Regions from separate parts of the Mangrovibacillus sp. Mu-81 genome, predicted to be linked through region 2. Evidence: predicted binding sites of a transcription regulator. Region 2 holds the regulator's gene; the other holds the start of a gene.
The links. The regulator NrdR, encoded in region 2, represses ribonucleotide reductase genes. The targets are predictions, from matches to a motif close to AACACNATATATNGTGTT.
Positions count from the first base shown of each region.

Region 1: V6B33_RS12720 (vitamin B12-dependent ribonucleotide reductase) is a predicted target of NrdR. The motif match lies at 4,042-4,059, and genes of this name have one in related genera.

Region 1 is NZ_JBAJHU010000005.1:115,645-122,885, forward strand. Features, by position in the region: gene gcvPA (aminomethyl-transferring glycine dehydrogenase subunit GcvPA) at 1-839, shown strand, start outside; gene gcvPB (aminomethyl-transferring glycine dehydrogenase subunit GcvPB) at 836-2,308, shown strand; gene V6B33_RS12710 (rhodanese-like domain-containing protein) at 2,396-2,779, opposite strand; gene V6B33_RS12715 (lipoate--protein ligase family protein) at 2,979-3,815, shown strand; gene V6B33_RS12720 (vitamin B12-dependent ribonucleotide reductase) at 4,164-6,728, shown strand.
Region 2 is NZ_JBAJHU010000004.1:192,098-199,338, reverse strand. Features, by position in the region: gene V6B33_RS11600 (glyceraldehyde-3-phosphate dehydrogenase) at 1-902, shown strand, start outside; gene speD (adenosylmethionine decarboxylase) at 1,233-1,613, shown strand; gene V6B33_RS11590 (cytosolic protein) at 1,759-2,139, shown strand; gene nrdR (transcriptional regulator NrdR) at 2,222-2,677, shown strand; gene V6B33_RS11580 (replication initiation and membrane attachment family protein) at 2,748-4,142, shown strand; gene dnaI (primosomal protein DnaI) at 4,155-5,087, shown strand; gene V6B33_RS11570 (putative sporulation protein YtxC) at 5,219-6,085, shown strand; T-box leader at 6,161-6,414, shown strand; gene thrS (threonine--tRNA ligase) at 6,476-7,241, shown strand, end outside.

The DNA.
Region 1 (7,241 bases), on a different contig from region 2:
GTGATGTATTAAGGATGTACTCGAAAGGGCAGTACATCGATGTCGTGGAAATCCCGCATAATAACGGGGTGACCGATGTGGAAGAGCTTAAGAAGTTAATGAGCAGTGAAATCGCGGCCGTTGTCGTTCAATATCCCAACTTCTTCGGAAGAGTCGAAGAATTAAAGGCGATTGAAGAAGTGGTTCACAATGAGAAAGCGATGTTTGTCGTATCTTCCAATCCGCTTGCTCTGGGTGCCCTCATACCTCCGGGTAAACTTGGTGCTGACATTGTAATCGGGGATGCACAGCCGTTCGGGATCCCTAGTGCTTTCGGAGGACCGCACTGCGGATATTTTGCCGTAAGCAAAAAGCTGATGCGTAAAGTACCGGGCCGTCTGGTCGGTCAAACGGTCGATGAAGAAGGACGAAGAGGATTTGTTTTGACACTGCAGGCACGTGAGCAGCATATCCGCCGTGATAAAGCGACTTCAAATATCTGTTCAAACCAGGCACTGAACGCACTTGCAGCTTCAGTTGCCATGACTGCACTCGGTAAACAGGGTGTGAAAGAGATGGCCATGCAAAATATTCAAAAAGCTCATTATGCAAAAGAAGCATTCAAGAAGAATGGGTTCTCCATTGCATTTGAAGGACCCTCTTTCAATGAGTTCGTCGTGAAAGTGAATGGACCGGTGAAAGAAATCAATAAAAAGCTTCTGGAAAAAGAAATCATCGGCGGTTATGATTTGGGATTTGTCGATGAAAGCATGCAGAATCACATGTTAGTTGCCGTTACTGAACTTCGCAGCAAAGAAGAAATTGATGCATTTGCGAAAGAATTGGGGGGATTGTCATGAATAACAAACAAGATCAGCCTCTTATCTTTGAATTAACTAAAGAAGGACGAGTCGGTTACAGCCTGCCTGAAATGGATGTTCCCGAAGTCGATGTAGCAGAATTGATCCCTTCTGAATATGTCCGTACGGAGGAGCCGCAATTGCCGGAAGTATCGGAGCTGGATATCATGCGCCATTATACAGCGTTATCCAAACGGAACCATGGAGTGGATTCAGGTTTCTATCCGCTGGGATCCTGTACGATGAAATACAATCCAAAGGTGAATGAAAATGTCGCGAGGTTGAATGGCTTCGCCCATATCAATCCGCTACAGGAACCAGAAAGTGTCCAAGGGGCATTGGAATTGATGTATGATCTTCAGGAACACCTGAAAGAAATTACGGGCATGGATGAGGTGACACTCCAGCCTGCTGCCGGTGCACACGGTGAATGGACGGGTCTGATGATGATCCGTGCGTATCATGAAGCGAACGGCGATACGAAACGGACAAAAGTCATCGTTCCCGATTCCGCACACGGTACGAACCCGGCAAGCGCAACCGTCGCGGGCTTTGAAACCATTACAGTGAAATCAGATGAAAATGGTTTGGTCGATCTGGAAGATCTGAAGCGGGTCGTGGGAGAAGACACTGCGGCGCTTATGCTGACGAACCCCAACACACTGGGATTATTTGAAGAAAATATACTCGAGATGGCTGCAATCATCCATGGAGCAGGCGGAAAGCTGTATTATGATGGTGCCAACCTGAATGCGGTATTATCCAAAGCAAGACCTGGCGATATGGGATTTGACGTCGTTCACTTGAATCTTCATAAGACCTTTACAGGTCCTCATGGAGGCGGAGGGCCGGGAAGCGGTCCGGTCGGCGTGAAGGAAGACCTGATCCGGTATCTTCCTAAACCGGTTCTTGTAAAAAATGGCGATCAATTTGAATTTGACTACAATCGTCCCGATTCAATCGGCCGTGTGAAACCTTACTATGGAAACTTCGGCATCAATGTGCGGGCGTATACGTATATCCGTACGATGGGGCCGGATGGACTTAAAGCAGTGACCGAAAATGCCGTCCTAAATGCAAACTATATGATGAGAAGATTGGCTCCGCATTTCGATCTTCCGTATGATCGTCATTGTAAGCATGAATTCGTCATCAGCGGAAAGCGTCAGAAGAAGCTGGGTGTACGCACACTCGATATTGCAAAAAGGCTGCTTGACTTCGGTTATCATCCGCCAACCATCTACTTCCCGTTGAACGTAGAAGAGTGCATGATGATCGAGCCGACTGAAACAGAGTCAAAAGAGACACTGGATTCGTTCATCGATGCCATGATCCAGATAGCAAAAGAAGCAGAAGAAACACCGGAAATCGTCCAGGAAGCACCGCACACCACCATCGTCAAACGAATGGACGAAACCCTTGCAGCAAGAAAACCGATCCTGCGCTACACTCCAGAAGCAGCACAGTAACACTCTAAGGAGTAGAGGTACAGGCGCTCAGTTCACTAAAGAATAAAACAAAGAAAGGATTGCCGCCACGGCAATCCTTTCTTTGTTTTACTTCTTATGCTTAATCTTGCCTGTCCATTTTTTGAATCCGCCTTTTAGCTGATGAAGATCACGGTAGCCCTTGCGGCGAAGCATCTGGGCTGCACGTGCACTTCTCATGCCGCTTTGGCAGTACAAATATACAGGCTGATCATTGCGGATTTCTTTTTGTCTCATTTTCATTTGGGAAAGAGGGATATTGCGGGCACCAAGGATATGACCATTGTCAAACTCATTGGATTCGCGCACATCGATCAGCTGGGCTTTACGGTAACCAGCTTTAAATTCTTCCTCTGTCAATGTATTGACCACTCTTTTTTGATTGAAGTACGTAAAAAGGGAATAAGCGATAATTCCGCCAAGAACGACTAATAGAATAAACAAACCATCCATCTTGCTTTCATGCTCCTTTCTGCAAATGCACTATCTCCTATTATATTCATGATCTACCCCAGAATCAAAAGAAATTTACTATTTACAGAAAAGAGTTTCCAATCTGTTTTTCTTTGTTTTTGCATAAGGATTTGGTAGACTAGTAACGGATTGAATACATAGTGTTTTCAGAAGCTGATAAATAAAAGAGGTATGTAAAATGTCTAAAGAAACGTGGAGATTCATCGATTCAGGCAATTGTTCCCCTTCTTATAATATGGCGCTCGATGAAGCGCTGCTTGATTGGCACAGTGAAGGGAAAATCCCTCCGACGATCCGTTTTTACGGGTGGGATCCTGCAACGCTCTCAGTTGGTTATTTTCAAAAAGTGGAAAAAGAAATCAATATGGCTGCAGTAAAGGAACATGGTCTGGGCTTTGTACGGAGACCGACCGGAGGAAGAGGGGTACTTCACGATGAAGAGCTCACTTACAGTGTCATCGTCTCTGAAGATCATCCGGAAATGCCCAAAACCGTAACTGAAGCATACAGGGTCATTTCAGAAGGGATACTGAAAGGGTTCCAGGGGCTTGGGCTCGAAGCCTACTTTGCCGTTCCGAAAACACCGGAAGAACGGGAAGGATTGAAGAACCCGAGATCTGCAGTCTGTTTCGATGCACCGAGCTGGTATGAATTGGTGGTAGAGGGAAGAAAGGTTGCAGGCAGTGCACAGACCCGTCAAAAAGGGGTCATACTCCAGCACGGATCCATCCTTCTAAATCTGGATGAAGATAAGCTTTTCAGCCTGTTTAAATATCCTTCCGAACGGGTAAAAGAGCGTATGCAAAAAGCGTTCAAAAATAAAGCCGTTGCCATGAATGAGATTTCTTCAGAGAGAGTTACGATGGATATGGCAAGGGAAGCATTTAAGAAAGGTTTTGAAGAAGGATTGAATATCAATCTTGAATCATATATCCTTTCCGAAGAGGAAACACAATATGTAGAAAACCTGGCGAAAACCCGATATGAATCCGATGAGTGGAATTTTAAACGTTAAAAAACTTTTATTAAGAAAAAGCGAGGTGTGTCGCTTTTTTCCTATTTTACCAACGATTCCTGAAGATGAAAGTTTATCAACTCTCAAATTAATAGATTTTCGTTTGAAATAGGAATATTATCTATGGGATTCTTCGGATTTCTATCATTTTCTGCTTATTAGAAGTTTGACAAAAAAATAAATTTCTGACCAATACACAATATATGGTGTGTCGAAAAATATTGGATACACCATATATTGTGTTTATTTATTGATTTTAGAATGAGCATGTGATAACGTATTAATTGCAAATATGAAACAAGCTAAAAGAATATTAATGAATTATTTATGGTAGAAGGAGCTGTCTATATGACTGTTGCGTCGAAAAAAACAATGACACTTGACAAAGAAAGATTGAATCAGGATATTGGATTATTCCCCCGAGTCCATCCTATCACCCCGGATATGAAAACTACACATAAAGGTGTATCCCGCCTGGTAATGATTGACCGTTATTCTTTCAAAGACACTGAAAAGATTACTCTATCAGAAGGCGACTTCGTCGTGTTGACGATCAAAGAAGATCCAAAATTCCCGGCTCGTGGATTAGGCTATATCACATCCATTGATTGGGAAAACAAAAAAGCTGATGTCTGGATCGAAGAGGAATACAGAAGTGCGATTGACAAACAGCAGGAAATCGAAACGGGCACTGTGACACGCACGCTGGATGTCATAGAAAAGCCTCTGGAAGTCTACTATGAACAAATTGCAAAGCGAAACGCAACAGGCTTGGCAGAAGTGGAAGAGACTCCTGAAAAAAAGAAAGAGTGGTTTGAGAAGTTCTATCATGAACTTGTCAATCTGAATTTTGTACCTGCAGGACGTGTGTTATACGGAGCGGGCGCCGGGACGGATGTGACCTACTTCAACTGTTACGTGATGCCATTCGTACAGGATTCCCGTGAAGGGATCTCCGAGCACCGCAAGCAGGTCATGGAAATCATGAGCAGAGGCGGAGGTGTCGGAACGAACGGATCGACCTTACGTCCCCGCAATACCCTGGCAAAAGGAGTCAACGGTAAATCATCGGGATCTGTATCGTGGCTTGATGATATCGCGAAATTGACCCATTTGGTCGAGCAAGGCGGATCAAGACGCGGGGCACAAATGATAATGTTAACAGATTGGCACCCTGACATCATCGAATTCATTATTTCTAAAATGCAGAACCCGCGTATCCTGCGCTATCTGCTTGAGAATACAGAAGACGAGAATATCAAGAAAGCAGCAGAAGATAAGCTGAAATTCACTCCTCTGACAGAGCAGGAAGAAGCGATGTATCAGGGAATTATCAACTATAAACAGATCCCCGGCTATGGTGGATTCAACGAAAAGATCATCAGGAATGCCGAAGAGAAATTACGGACGGGGGGTACATACAGTGTACACAACCCGGAATTCCTGACAGGTGCAAACATCTCTGTCTGTCTGACAAGTGATTTCATGGAGGCAGTAGAAAAAGATGAAGAATATGAACTGCGCTTCCCGGATGTAGAGAGCTATGATGCCGATCAGATGAAATACTACAATGAAGAGTGGCACAATATCGGGGATGTACGCGAGTGGGAAAAGCTTGGTTATAAAGTGAGAACATACAGAAAAATCAAGGCGAAAGAGCTGTGGAACCTGATCAACGTATGTGCAACCTACTCTGCAGAACCGGGAATCTTCTTTATCGATAATGCAAACGATATGACCAACGCTAAAGCATACGGTCAGAAGGTTGTCGCTACAAACCCATGTGGAGAACAACCCCTCGCACCATTTTCAGTCTGTAACCTTGCTGCGGTCAACCTGGCACAATTTGCTGACAAAGAAACAAAAACAGTGGACTTTGAAAAGCTTAAACGCACGGTTGAAGTCGGTGTACGCATGCAGGATAACGTCATCGATGCAACACCTTATTTCCTGGAGGAAAACAAGAAGCAGGCACTGGGTGAACGCCGTGTCGGATTAGGTGTTATGGGTCTTGCGGACCTTCTGATCTACTGTGAAAAAGAATACGGGTCCGAAGAAGGGAACAAGCTGGTGGATGAGGTGTTTGAGGTCATCGCAACGACGGCTTACCGTGCATCAGTGGCACTTTCGAAAGAAAAAGGAAGTTTCCCGTTCCTGACAGGTGACACCGAAGAAGAAACAAACAGATTGAGAAAGGCGTTCATTGAAACTGGTTTCATGAAAAAAATGCCTGAAGATGTACGTGATAGCATCCTGACTAACGGAATCCGCAACTCCCACTTATTGACGGTTGCCCCTACAGGATCAACCGGAACGATGGTCGGGGTATCGACCGGCCTTGAGCCATACTTCTCGTTCACATATTATAGAAGCGGCCGTCTGGGTAAATTCATTGAAGTGAAAGCGGATATAGTGGAAGACTATCTGAAGCGTAATCCGCAAGCTGATGCGAATGACTTGCCGGATTGGTTCATTTCATCAATGAATCTCGCTCCGGAAGCACATGCCGATGTTCAGTGTGTCATCCAGAACTGGATCGACAGCTCCATTTCCAAAACGGTAAATGCCCCTAGAGGATATACCGTGGACGAAGTACAGAAGGTATATGAACGACTTTACAACGGCGGAGCAAAAGGCGGTACCGTTTACGTAGACGGCAGCCGTGACTCGCAGGTTCTCACCCTGAAAGCTGAAGAAAACAGCTTTGACGAAGAAGAGATTCAAGAAGAAGTAAAAACTGAAAAGAAACCGATCGTACTGCTGGACACCATCCAGGATGTACGCTCAACCGATGTGACCATTGGATCTGAAGTTGGAAATACATGCCCCGTCTGCCGGAAAGGCACTGTAAAAGACATGGGCGGCTGTAATACTTGTACCAACTGTGGTGCACAGCTTAAATGCGGATTGTAAATAGATAGTGAAAAAGGAGAGGACCTGTTCCTCTTCTTTTTTTCGTTAGCGGAGGTATCCATCTCACAAGCCCTTCCGCTTTTCATGGCGGTTCGTCTTAGCCACCCGCCTCTGAGCAAAGCCCTTCCGCTTTTCTATTGTCCAGCTCCGGCGGCTAGAGGCTCGAGACATAAGCCATGCCATCCAAAAAGGCAAAAAGCGCCTTTGTGGATGTCCTGTCTTATGCTTGTCGCCTCTGAGCAAGCCGCCTCCGCTTTTCTATTGTCCAGCTCCAGGGCTTAGAGGCACATGTCATAAGCCAAACCGTCCAAGAAGGCAAAGTGCACGCCTTCACGGCCGGTTCGTCTTAGCCACCCGCCTCTGAGCAAAGCCCCTTCGCTTTTCTATTGTCCAGCTCCGGCGGCTAGAGGCTCGAGACATAAGCCATGCCAGCCAAAAAGGCAAAGAGCGCCTTTGTGGCTGTCCTGTCTTATGCTTGTCGCCTCTGGGCAAGCCGCCTCCGCTTTTCTTGTT
Region 2 (7,241 bases):
ATCTGATTAAGTATGACACAAATCACGGTACATTCGATGCCGAAGTACTGACCGAAGAAAATGCCATTATCGTAAACGGGAAAAGAGTTCAATTATTAAGTGATCGCGATCCGAAAGCATTACCTTGGAAAGCCCTGGGCATTGATATTGTAATCGAGGCAACAGGTAAATTTAATTCCAAGGATAAAGCAAGTCTTCACCTGGAAGCCGGCGCCAAGAAAGTCATCCTCACAGCACCAGGAAAAAATGAGGATATCACCATTGTCATGGGTGTAAATGAAAGCGCATTAAATATCGAAGAGCACGACATCATTTCAAATGCATCCTGTACGACAAACTGCCTGGCTCCTGTAGCAAAAGTGCTGGATGAACAATTTGGAATCGACAACGGCCTGATGACGACAGTCCATGCCTATACAAATGATCAGAAGAACATTGATAATCCACACAAGGACTTGAGAAGGGCGAGAGCATGCGGTCAATCGATCATCCCTACGACAACGGGAGCTGCGAAAGCGCTGTCACTCGTACTGCCTCAATTAAAAGGCAAATTGCACGGAATGGCCCTTCGCGTACCTACTCCAAACGTGTCGCTTGTCGACCTGGTGGTAGATGTGAAAAGAGATGTGACAGCTGAAGAAATCAATGAGGCATTCATTACAGCTTCATTAGGTTCTCTGAACGGAATTGTCGAATATACAACCGAACCGTTAGTTTCCATTGATTTCAATACAAATCCTCATTCCGCCATCATCGACGGATTATCCACAATGGTAATGGGGGACCGCAAAGTCAAAGTGCTTGCATGGTATGACAATGAGTGGGGTTACTCCTGCCGCGTAGTCGACCTCGCAAAATATGTCGCCGCCAAAATGGATGTCAAAACAGAAGTGAACGTTTGAAAGAACCAACAAAAATAATAAGAAAACCAATCGAACGTCCTCCCGGGGGCGTTCTTTCTTTTATGCTGGCTGACAAAGCGAGTCTTGCACAGAAATCAACAGCGGATTCAAGGAGGTTTCTTTCAAAAAAGTTTTAATAATTTTATTGCAAAAGAATATTAAACAAAGTATACTATTTTTCGTGAACTTCTTAAAAGCAGATGAATACTGATTTAGCTACTTAAAGGGTTAGGACCTCTTCGGACTAACTTTCCCCCGTGGTAGTTAAGATTTTGCCGAGGGACTTGTTCATTTTGACGAAAAAAATTATGTCAAAGGGGGAAACGATCAATGGAAACAATGGGTCGTCACGTAATCTCGGAACTATGGGGTTGCGATTTCGAAAAGCTTAATGATGTTGTAGGAATTGAAAAAACGTTTGTAGATGCTGCACTGAAATCAGGTGCTGAAGTACGTGAGGTAGCCTTTCATAAATTTGCTCCTCAAGGTGTGAGCGGAGTTGTGATCATCTCTGAATCGCATTTGACCATTCACAGTTTTCCTGAACATGGTTATGCAAGTATTGATGTATATACGTGCGGTGATTTAGATCCTAATATTGCTGCTGAATATATTGCAGATGCTCTTGGTGCGGATACTCGTGAAACAATCGAGCTGCCTAGGGGAATGGGTCCTGTCCAAGTGAAGAAATCACAGGCTCAAGCACTTTAATAGCGATAACGTAAAGGGATGCATGACAGTGCATCCCTTTTTTGATGACTAGAGACAAAAGGGATGAACCCCGCCATTCTCAATCCTCAATTTTCAACTCAGCCTTTTTCGTGTAAAATAAGGATATATAAAGGGAGGCAGGAAAATGAGTGGATTACGAACCTTGTTTAAGAGATTTCAATCAGAATGTGAAACGTCGGATCAGAATGATGATCCGGGCTTGCGTTCCGAGTATTATAAATCGATGCATGGAGCTGCGTTCAATGCCGTACTGGACTTATTCTCGTCTTCAGAGTACGAGGTCATTTCGGAATCCAGGGAACGAGGGGAGATCACGGTCCGGAAAAACGGGACTCCACGTCTGTTTATCGTTGCAACCGTAATCACCGTCCGTCCCCTGGAAACGGCTGTCGACTTCAAAGTGAGTGCGGATAAAGGGAAGATTTTCGGTACATACACAGTGTTGAAAGCGCAGATCAGGCATTATTATCAAACGCTTGGCAGTCAATTGACAAAGGTAAAATAACGGTAAATCCTTATTATGCTTGTGTATGCGGCAGCTTTTTTATATGATTGAAGTAATAGTTATTTAAAACGGAGCTGATAATATGAAATGCCCGTCATGCCAGCATAATGGGACCCGCGTAGTCGATTCCCGTCCCGCTGATGAAGGACGCTCGATCAGAAGGCGGAGAGAATGCGAAGAATGCAACTTCCGATTTACGACATTCGAAAAAGTGGAGGAGCTCCCGCTGATTGTCGTGAAAAAGGAAGGAGTTCGTGAGGAATTCAGCCGTGAAAAAATCCTTCGCGGGTTGATCAAGGCCTGTGAGAAGAGGCCCGTCCCCCTTGAGCGCCTGGAAAAAATCTCGCTGGATATCGAAAAAGAACTCAGAAATCAAGGAACATCTGAAATTGAATCGGTGAAAATCGGCGAAATGGTCATGGACGAGCTTGCAATGGTGGACGAAGTGGCGTATGTACGTTTTGCATCCGTCTATCGACAATTCAAGGATATCAATGTATTTATAGACGAATTAAAAGAATTAATAAAAAAAGAGTAAAGTCGTGAGCTGAAGAGACATTCTTTAGCTCTTTTTCTCTTTATTTATTTTTGAAAGGTTGAATCAGACTATGAAGAAGCATTGGAATGAAATACAGCCGATCGATCACTACATCGCAGCGACTAACGGGATGCTTCAGGAATATGACCGCAAGATTATTACATTCCTTTATCAGCCTCTGATCGGTGCTGCTCCTTACAGCTTATATATGAGTCTATGGGGGGAAGTGGAGGAAAACAGGCTCTGGTCCTCAGGATCTGCTCATTATCATTTAATGAACGTTCTCTCTGCAAATCTGCAGGAAGTATACGAAGCGAGGTTGAAGCTTGAAGGAATCGGCCTATTAAAAGTTTATGAAAATAAAAGCGGAGGAGAACGAAGCTTTGTGTATGAACTGCAAAGCCCCCTTCTGCCTCAAAATTTCTTTCGTGACGGCATGCTGAATGTATATCTGTATCAGAAAATAGGACGTACCCATTATATGCGTCTAAAGCAATTCTTTACCGACCAGGCTGTTGATATGGATCAATACAGTAATATCACCCGTTCATTTCAGGACGTCTTTACATCGGAACAGAACATCAATTTCCTGAATCATGATGCCAATGCTGATTCAGAAACCGATGCTGGCAAGAAATTCATCCACTATCAGAACGGTACCGGGCTCCCTCTCGATGAGGTGGACTTTGACTTTCAACTGCTGCTCACTGGTCTGTCAGAGGTGATGGTACCGAGAAAAGCTTTCACGATAAAGGTGAAGGAAACGGTTAAGAAGCTGAGTTATTTATACGGAATCGATCCTTTGCCTATGAAGAATCTGATCTTGAGCTCCATGGACTCGGAGGATGAAATCGACCTCGAAATGCTGAGAAAAGCAGCGAGGGACTGGTACCAGCTTCAAACCGGGGATAAGCTGCCGGATTTAGCTCCCAGGATTTCTCCCAATCGGGAAGGAAAAAGAACGGACAAGCCGTTAACGAAGGAGGATGAACTCCTGGAGTATCTCGAAACGACTTCCCCGAAGGACGTTCTTTCGGATATCTCGAACGGAAGCAGCCCTTCTAAATCAGACCTGCAGGCTGTCGAAGAAGTACTGCTGTCACAAAAACTGCCGGTCGGGGTCATGAATGTGCTCATTCAGTATGTCCTTTTGAAAACGGATATGAAGCTCACAAAAGGGTATATGGAAAAAATTGCTTCACACTGGGCGCGTAAGAAAGTGGAGACAGCCGGGCAGGCAATGGAACTTGCTAAGAAAGAGCACCAGCAATACCTCGAGTGGGCACAAGGGAAAAAAGAAAACAAATCCAATAGAAGAAAACCTGTACGGACAGAAAAGCTCCCGGATTGGTTCAAAGAGGGTGGAAGCAAGGATGAAAAACCCGCTTCTTCAGAAAGTGATGATTATGACTTTGAAGCTGAAAAGAAAAAGCTTGAAGAGGAATTGAAAAAATTCAGGAAGTAGGTGAATGACAAAGTGGAAAAAATTAATAACACCCTAAAAAAACTGGCGGCATCGAATTCATTTCAGCAGCGCTATGAAAAAATGAAAAAAGAAATCCTGGAAAATCAGGATGTAAGGGACTTCATCAATAAGAATCGTGATCAAGTCACATCGGAAATGGTGAATGAAAGCCTGATGAAGCTTTATGAATATATTTCCCAAAGCAAGGAATGCAGGGACTGCCCCTCTCTTCAGGAATGCCGGAATATGATGAAGGGGTATGACCCTCATTTGGTCATCCGTGGAAACACGATTGATATCGAATATCACCGGTGCCCAAGAAAAGTGGTCCATGATGAAAGAACAAGTTCCCAAAAGCTGATTAAAAGCTTATATGTACCAAAAGATATTCTTCAAGCTTCCTTCTCTACACTCGACCTTGATTCGAAAAGCAGATTGGAGGCTGTGCGTCTTGCGAAGAACTTTGTGGAAAACTATTCAGCTGAAGAACGGATGAAAGGATATTATTTCTACGGAAAATTCGGTGTGGGGAAGTCCTATATTCTCGGAGCGGTTGCAAATGAACTTGCTCAGAGTAAAGTGGCTTCCATGATTGTGTACGTGCCGGAGTTTTTCCGTGAAATCAAGCAGTCTCTCGGAGATAACTCTCTCAACGAAAAACTCGAAGCGGTCAAAGCTGCACCGGTCCTGATGCTTGATGATATCGGTGCTGAAACGATGTCGAGCTGGGGAAGGGATGAAATCCTCGGAACCATCCTCCAGTACAGAATGCTTGAAAATCTCCCTACTTTCTTCACATCAAACTTCAACTTTGATGAACTTACGCATCACTTGACCTACACCCAGCGTGGAGAAGAAGAAAAGCTGAAAGCAGCGAGAATCATGGAAAGAATCAAATACCTCGCCCAGCCTGTACTCATCGACGGCCGGAACAGAAGAGAATAGATCGGATAAAAAAGAAAAGGTGCGGCTGCCTTTTCTTTTTTATGCAATTAATTCACAAACAAACTTCTAATTCATACAAGCTCCCCATATATATAAAGCAGGGATTTCGGCTTTTTAGGAGGGGAGAAAGTTTGATTGAATTCATTTTCAGACAGAAAAATGATGCATTAAAGCTTCAACAATGCCTGACCAAGCATGATTTGACATCATGGTTTCATGAAACGCTTTTTCAAAATAAAACACATTATAACCTTACTATAGATGTTTCGGCTCCGACTAACGGAATGGACCGCCTGATGAAAGGAACAATAGACTTTATTCTCTGTGACAAGTGTATCGATTGGGCGGAAGACATTCTAAGGAATCAATTTTTCTATGAAGATATCTCTGAAATTGAACAGATTCTGGAAATCGTCTCGGATATGAGAATGGGGGAACGGCCTGAACTGGATCAAATGCTGGAAGAATGGAATGAACCTTTATTTGTAAGGGAAAGCCTGGATCGGGTGTTCGTTGGCAGCATACCTGTTTCATTTGATTCATTCAGTACATTCAGGCTGAAAAAGCTGCAGCTCCGGATAACGGAAATGGTGGAACTTGCAATCGATGAATACAAAATGGAACAGGAATATCAAATGTTCATCCACATGCTCAGGGAATATTTAGCTTCAAGGGAGAAGAAACTCGATACAATCCATCTTTTCTCTACTGGATTCGGATTTCGATTCTTTGATGAAAATATGAAGGAAGTTTCAAGGAAAGAACTTACGAAGCTCATCGACAAGCGGCTTTTGACGAATCATCCTCTTTATGTGGATTCTTACACGATTGCACCGCTTCTGTCCCTCGCTCCTGAAAAAATATACGTCTACGGCAGCAGCGAGAATAATCTGATACGGACATTACAGAATATTTTTGAGGAACGGATCGACCTGCTTCCCTTGCATTATTTTCCTGAACCGCTCCTTTATTCATCGATTGATATGGCAAATGAATAGGAAGTGTAATTTTACCTTTGGCCCTTGCTTTTGACTGCATAACCGATTATAATACCTACATAATAAGTCTATAAGGTAAAGGTTATGAAGAGGACAATAATATTCCTATTCGATTCACAGAGAGGGAAGCCGGGGCTGCAAGCTTCCTAATACGACAGAATATTTACCACCTCTGAACTTCAATCCGGAAATGGCATTCGTGCCTCATTATGGATTGACGGCTAAATGTCGTTATTCGTTTTCAATGAAGTCATTTTTTGCAATTTTTCAACGCATCTAATGAGAAGTTGGGTGGAACCACGAGTATATCGATTAACCTCGTCCCTTCAATTATGAAGGGGCGGGGTTTTTTATTTTTTTACCCTGATAAATTCTAAGGAGTGAATTCAAATGTCTGAACAGATCAAAATGACGTTCCCGGATGGAAATGTGAAGGAGTTTCACAAGGGGACCAGCACTGAAGACATCGCTGCATCCATCAGCCCGGGTCTTAAGAAAAAAGCGATTGCAGGTAAAATAAATGATCAACTGATCGATCTGCGTACTGGAATCATGGAGGACGGAAAGATTGAAATCATCATGCCGGACAGCGAAGAAGCATTGGAAATCCTTCGCCACAGCACGGCTCACCTGATGGCGCAGGCGATCAAACGACTGTATCCGAACACGAAGCTTGGGATCGGTCCTGTGATCGAAGGCGGATTCTACTATGATATCGACTCCGAGCATACGTTTACTCCTGAAGATCTTCCTCTTATCGAAAAAGAGATGAAGAAGCTCACAGGTGAAAACCTTGAAGTAATCCGTAAAGTTGTAAGCCGTGACGAAGCTCAGAAGATCTATGAAGAAGTCGGGGATGAATACAAGCTGGAGCTGCTTGAAGCAATTCCTGAAGGAGAGCAGGTTTCCATTTATGAACAGGGTGAATTCTTTGACCTTTGCCGCGGAATCCATATCCCGTCCACAAATAAAATCAAGGAATTCAAATTGTTGAGCATCGCCGGTGCCTACTGGCGCGGTAACAGTGACAATAAAATGCTTCAGCGCATTTATGGGACTGCTTTCTTCAAAAAAGCCGATCTTGATGAGCATCTTCGTCTCTTGGAAGAAGCGAAGGAACGCGATCATCGTAAAATCGGTAAAGAACTGAATCTGT